DNA from 2 places in the Mesorhizobium sp. C372A genome. Region 1 is predicted to be linked to the other one. Evidence: predicted binding sites of a transcription regulator. Region 1 holds the regulator's gene; the other holds the start of a gene.
What was found. The regulator LexA, encoded in region 1, represses DNA repair genes until DNA is damaged. The targets are predictions, from matches to a motif close to TGTTCNNNNTGTGTTCNG.
Positions count from the first base shown of each region.

Region 2: NLY42_RS10060 (helicase-related protein) is a predicted target of LexA. The motif match lies at 2,008-2,025, and genes of this name have one in related genera.

Region 1 covers NZ_CP100475.1:4,635,441-4,638,810, reverse strand. The annotation lists gene NLY42_RS22265 (ComEC/Rec2 family competence protein) at 1-787, shown strand, start outside; gene lexA (transcriptional repressor LexA) at 781-1,563, opposite strand; gene NLY42_RS22255 (GntR family transcriptional regulator) at 1,769-2,533, opposite strand; gene kynU (kynureninase) at 2,702-3,370, shown strand, end outside.
Region 2 covers NZ_CP100475.1:2,136,610-2,139,979, forward strand. The annotation lists gene NLY42_RS10060 (helicase-related protein) at 1-1,852, opposite strand, end outside; gene phbB (acetoacetyl-CoA reductase) at 2,546-3,271, opposite strand.

The DNA.
Region 1 (3,370 bases):
TGTGATGGGCAAAGGTCTGATGGCGATGATCGCTATATCGGCCTGGATTTCCGAGCGCTCGCCGGTCGACGCCGTCGGGCTGATCTCCATCCGCTCGGTGCTGTTAGTGGCGGTCGCCCTCGTCATCGCCACCATGGCCACCACCTGGCTCAGGTTGGCGGCCGTGCCTTTCGCGCTGGCCGGCCTGTTGACGGTGCCGCAGGTGCTTACGCCAGACGTGCTCATATCCGAGGATGCGCATCTGGTGGCCATGCCGATCGGTGGCGGCGAACTCGCCCTCAACCGCGAACGCTCCAACGAATTCACCACGGACAATTGGAAACGGGCGCTGCGGGCCGAAACCATTATCCCACCTGAGATTTTCGAGGCAACAGATACGCGGTTCGATCTCGATCCGCTCGATCTGCCGCCCGGCTCGCCCTTCTATTGCACCGGCGATCTCTGTATCGCCCGGCACCCTTCCGGAGCCATTGTAGCGCTTGCGAAAGACCGCAAGACGGCGCGGCCGGCCTGTGCCTTCGCTAGCCTGATCGTCATCGATGACGCCACGGCCTACAATCCGTGCCGCGACCCGCTGGTGCTGGTCGTGACGAAGAAACAGCTGGCCCGCGACGGCAGCGCCGCCGTCTTCTTCGATCCGCAATCGGCAGCTGCAGCGCCAACCATCCGCTTCGCCGTCGACAAGCCGTATCGCCCCTGGCACGAGCAACGCCGCTTCTCCCGCGAAGCGCGCGGCCTGCCGCCTTACAACCAGCGTGAAAAGTACAAACCCAAGCCGGCTCAGTAGCGCCGGATCAATCCGACAAGCTTGCCCTGCACCTTCACCCTGTCCGGTCCAAAAATGCGGGTCTCGTAGGCCGGGTTGGCGGCTTCCAGGGCGATCGAGGCGCCCTTGCGGCGGAAGCGTTTCAGGGTCGCTTCCTCATCGTCGACCAACGCCACCACGATCTCGCCGGGGCTGGCTGTGTCGGCATTGCGGATGATGACCGTGTCGCCATCGAAAATGCCGGCCTCGATCATCGAATCGCCCTTGACCTCGAGCGCGTAGTGTTCACCGCCCATGATCATGTCGGGCGGCACCGAGATCGAATGGGTCTGATGCTGGATGGCGTCGATCGGCACGCCGGCGGCGATGCGTCCCATCACCGGGATTGAAATCGAGGAAACGGCATCGTCATTGCCGGCAGACATCGAACGCGACGGCGAGCCCGGCCTGATCTGGCGGCCGAGACCGCCTTGGCCCATCGCGCCTTGTCCTTGGCCGCCTTGCCCTTGGCCGGTTTGACCAAGACTGCCCTGAATGACGCTCGGCGAAAACTTCCTCGCCGCATTGAGGCCTGGTGCGATCGAGTCGGGCAGCCGCAGCACTTCCAGCGCGCGCGCCCGGTTCGGCAGCCGGCGAATGAAACCGCGCTCCTCAAGCGCCGTGATCAGGCGGTGGATGCCGGACTTGGAGGCGAGGTCAAGCGCTTCCTTCATCTCATCGAAGGACGGCGGGATTCCGCTCTCCTTCAGGCGTTCATGGATGAACATCAGAAGCTCATGTTGTTTGCGCGTCAGCATCGCGGCCCCCAGGGGTTCTGAAACCAGAATCAGAAAAAACAAACCCAGAACAAACACTATCTGTTCCAGTTGTGTTCCGCAACCTTTTAAAGTTTAATGAATGTGTTGACGTTTTGTTCAGCGTAACGTTCGGCACCGCGAGCGGCGCTCGTAGTCGTTGGCCGGCAACGGGGTGAAACAAAGACAAGGTGCCCTGCGTCGTCGGCTACGATCGCCGCTTCCTTTTCGGACGGGGCTGCGCAGCATCCGCGCCGGGTTCACTCTGGGCATAGACCTGCAGCGTGTAGCCGATGTGAGCGGTCATCAGAGTTTTCGCACGTTCGACGTCGCGATCGAGGGCCGCTTCCATCAGGGCGGTATGGTGTTCGATCGCCACGGCGTCGCGCAGGGCCGCCACGGCCTTCCGGTGGCCATCCGTGCGGCCGGCGGCGGCGCGCAGCGTCGGGGCCAGACCCAGAAAGCGGTGATGGCGATGCAATTGGTCGGAAATCGTCGCATTGAAGCGCAGCAGCCAGCTGGATGTCGCGGCACTGAGCAGCGCCGCATGGAAGGCATCGTGTTTTTCGTACCACGCGTCGACCGCATCATCCGATGGATCGTCGAGAACAGACCCGCACCGTGAGAGACGATAGTGGGCGGCAACGACCGCGTCTTCCCACTCACGGTCGCCCTTCTCGATCGATTCCACCAGCAGGGGCAGTTCGACCACCAGCCGCGCACGCGCCAAATCCTCGAGCTCCGCCCGAGAGACGGGAGCGACCGCAAACCCGCGGTTGCTGATGGCGGTCACAAGCCGTTCCGCCTCCAGCCGCGACAGCGCCTCGCGCAACGGCGTCCAGCCGATGCCGTAGGTGTTGCGCAGCGTGCTCAGCTTCAACGGCGCGGCAGGCGCCAGCCGGGTCGCAAGAATATCGCGCCTGAGCAGGCGATAGGCCACTTCCGTCTTCGAGGTCTGCTCGTCATCCAGCATCGTGATCCATCAGACATAAACGCTCGGGCGGATCATTATATATCAAAGCCTTTCAGTGGGTGAATTATATATAATGTTTGACAGTTCAAGGGCGACCACTCAAGATCGCCGGCATGTTTGGGCGGCAGGCTCCGCCGCGCGCGTTTGTCCATGGAGGGGCGCCGGATCATGAGCACGACACCCGATCTCGCTACAATCGAAGCAATGGATGCCGCCGATCCGCTGCGCTCCATGCGTGAACGCTTTGTCTTGCCGCAAGGCGTGATTTATCTCGACGGCAATTCCCTGGGCGCCGCGTCAGCGGTCGTCTTCAGCGAACTGCAGCAGGCCGCCACGCAGGAATGGGCGCACGACCTCATTCGCGCCTGGAACACCGCCGGCTGGTTCAACATGCCGGTGGAACTCGGAGATCAGCTCGGGCGACTGATCGGCGCGGCTGATGGGCAGACGGTGGTCTGCGACACAACCTCGATCAACATCTACAAGCTGCTGCACGCAGCGCTCGGCATGCGGCCGGATCGGTCGGTCATCGTTGCCGAGGGCGACAGTTTCCCGACCGACCTCTACATGGCCGAAGGCGTCGCCTCGACCCGGCCGGGAACGCGGCTGCGGCTGGAGGGCGTCGACGCGGCCGCAATCGAGGAGCTGATCGACGACAGCGTTGCCGTCATCCTGGTCAACCACGTCAACTACAAATCCGGCCAGTTGCGCGACATGGCGGCGCTGACGCGCAAGGCACATGACGCCGGCGCGCTGATCATCTGGGATCTCTGCCACACGGCCGGCGCCTTGCCGGTCGAACTTGACCGTGCCAATGCCGATTTCGCCGTCGGCTGC
Region 2 (3,370 bases), 2.5 Mb from region 1:
TCTGGAAATTGACGAAGCGCTCGGCGCGCGCGGCGACCTTGTCGCGGGCGGGACCGGTCAACTGCTCGTCGGCCAAAAGCACCAGGCGCGGCTTCAGCGCGTCCTCGCCGGCAACCAGCGTGCCGATCGGCGCGCCGATCCAGCGCAGCGTGCCGTCGGAGCCGAGCGCAAGGTCGCCATTGGCGCAGGCGCCGAAGCGTTCGGCACGCGCCTCGAACTCGGCGGCCAGCGCTTTTTGCGCTGCCGTACGCACGGCCTTGGCGTCTTCGCCGCCGGCGCTCTGATCGGCGGTGAAGCGGAACCCTTGCAACTCGCCGACATGATGGCCTTCGACAAGGACGGTTCCGGTAGGACTGATTTCGGCTTCAGGCATTGTATTTTCTCTAAGGCGCCGCATGAGGACGGAAGTCCTGCGGTCTACAAACCGTTTCGTCAACCGCTCATGCAGCGCATCCGACAATCTGTCTTCGATTTCGCGCGTCTTTTCCCGCCAGTGTGCCTGATCGGCCAGCCAGCCCGGCCGGTTGGACACGAATGTCCAGGTGCGTATCTGGGCAATTCTGTGCGACAGCGTGTCGATATCGCCTTCGGTGGTGTCGGCGCGGCGCACCTGCTCGGCCATGTAGTTCTCGTCGACATGGCCGTGTTTGGCGAGGTCGGTGTAGATAGAAGCGATCAGGTCGGAGTGCTGGGCCGGCGCGATCTTGCGGTAGTCCGGCAACGCGCAGGCTTCCCACAGCAGCGCGACGCGCTTGGCATTGGTAGCCAGCGCGCGGATGTCCTCGTCGCGGGAGAGATGTTCGAGCGCCTGCGCATCGACCGCCGGCAGCGCGCGCGTCAGGCCTTCGACCGGCGCGTTGGCCTCGATCGAGCGCTTCAGCGCGTCGAGGCTGGCGAAGTCGAAATGCGCGGTGCGCCATTGCAGCACCTTCACCGGATCGAACTCGTGCCCCTCGATGCGCTTGACCAGTTCCTCGTCCAGCGGATCGACCTGGCCGGTGACGCCGAAGGTGCCGTCGCGCAGATGCCGGCCGGCGCGGCCGGCGATCTGGCCGAGCTCGGCCGCCGTCAGGTTGCGGTACTGGTAGCCGTCGAATTTGCGGTTCTGGGCGAAGGCGACATGATCGAGATCAAGGTTGAGGCCCATGCCGATGGCGTCGGTGGCGACGAGATAGTCGACGTCGCCTGCCTGGAACATTGCCACCTGGGCGTTGCGGGTGCGGGGCGACAGCGCGCCGAGCACGACCGCCGCTCCTCCTTGCTGGCGGCGGATCAGCTCAGCGATGGCATAGACCTCGTCGGCGGAGAAGGCGACGATGGCCGTACGCCGCGGCAGGCGGGTCAATTTCTTCGAACCGGCATAGGCCAGGTGCGACAGGCGAGGGCGCGTCACCACCGAGACGCCTCTCAGCAGCTTTTGCAGGATGCCATGCATGGTGGCCGCGCCGAGCAGCAGCGTTTCCTGGCGGCCGCGTAGGTGCAGGATACGGTCGGTGAAGATGTGGCCGCGCTCGAGGTCGCCGGCGAGCTGCACCTCGTCGATGGCGACGAAGGCAACGTCGGTCTCGCGCGGCATGGCTTCGACGGTGCAGACCGAATATTTCGCGCCGGGCGGCTGGATTTTTTCCTCGCCGGTGATGAGCGCCACCTTGTGGGCGCCGACCTTTTCGCAGACGCGGGCATAGACCTCGCGCGCCAGAAGGCGGAGCGGCAGGCCGATAATGCCGCTCTCATGCGCCACCATGCGCTCGATGGCGAGATGGGTCTTGCCGGTGTTGGTCGGACCCAGCACGGCAGTCACGTCGCGGCCCGACAGGATCAGCGGCTCGGTGTGTTTCGGCTGGATGTTCATCGGCCTGGAGATGAGGCTTTCTGCATCGTGTTGTCGGGAGCGCGCCTCGCGTGGCGCGTATGACAGGCGACACATAGGGATTTCAGGCGCGAAGCGAAAGCGGAATGTTCCGGCCGGCAATCCCACGGTTCGTCTTTGAGGTCTCAATTAACAGTTGGAACGAGTCTGGAACGAATCGGCGACGAATCAGTGACTCCGGTAGATTCAGCTTTTGTTCACGGCTACATGTGGATTTTGCGAGCCTGAGTCTCACCATATGCTGAATCGCGGAAACTGGCCCGATTCCTGCAAGGCGACCATTGGCGTTAACCTTTGCCGGTGGGGCATCGTCGTGATCCGATACGCCTCGGCCAACATTATGAAATTGTTGAATTTTCTTAATCGGCCTTAACCAGTTTCCGGTGGTTTTCGGCCTTGGTCGTTAACGTTCCGCTCAAAGCCGGAACGAATGGGTGACGAATCAGCGATGGCGGGATTTTCCTGGTTTGTTCACCCCAACATGTTGTGTTATCCACAGCTTGCCCACCGAGAATTCACAGCTTGCGAACCGGGTTTGCACAGGGCGCCTGGAAATCGTTAATCTTCGCGTGCCGGAACGGGTCAATGTCTCGCGCGCAGCCCGGGAACATCGCCGGCCGGCGATGAAAAAACGGGCCATAAGCCGGCCCGTCCTACCGGGCGAAATGCTGTCGTTCAGGCGAAATACTGGCCGCCATTGGCTGTGATGGTCGAACCGGTGATGAAGCCGGCGTCTTCGGAAGCGAGGAAGACGACGCAACGCGCGATCTCTTCCGGTTCGCCGAGGCGGCCGACCGGAATCTGCGGGATGATGCGTTCATTCAGCACCTTCTCGTCGATCGCCTTGACCATCTCGGTGGCGATGTAGCCGGGGCAGATGACATTGACTGTGATGCCCGCGCGCGCGCCCTCCTGCGCCAGCGCCTTCGAGAAGCCGATGTCGCCGGCCTTTGCGGCGGAATAGTTGACTTGGCCGGCCTGGCCTTTCTGGCCGTTGATGGAGGAAATGGTGATGACGCGGCCGAATTTGCGGTCGCGCATGCCGCCCCACAGCGGATGCGTCATGTTGAAGACCCCAGACAGATTGGTGTCGATGACTTCCTTCCACTGCTCGCGCGTGAGCTTGTGGAACATGGCGTCGCGGGTAATGCCGGCATTGTTGACCAGCACCGAGACCGGGCCGAGATCGGCCTCGACCTGTTTGATTCCGGCGGCACAGGCGTCGTAGTCGGCGACCGACCATTTGTAGGCCTTGATGCCGGTTTGTGCGCTGAACTTCCCCGCTGCCTCGTCATTGCCGGCATAGTTGGCTGCAACGGTGTAACCGGCATTCTTCAGGCCGATCGATATGGCGGCGCCGATGCCGCGCGATCCACCGGTGACGAGCGCTACTTTGGTCATTGAAAGTTCTTCCTCCCTTTGGTCGGAAGAAGGGAATAGGGAGTAGGGAGTAGCGAGTAGGGATCGATATCCCGCCGCGCTGCTCCTTCTTCCCCATTC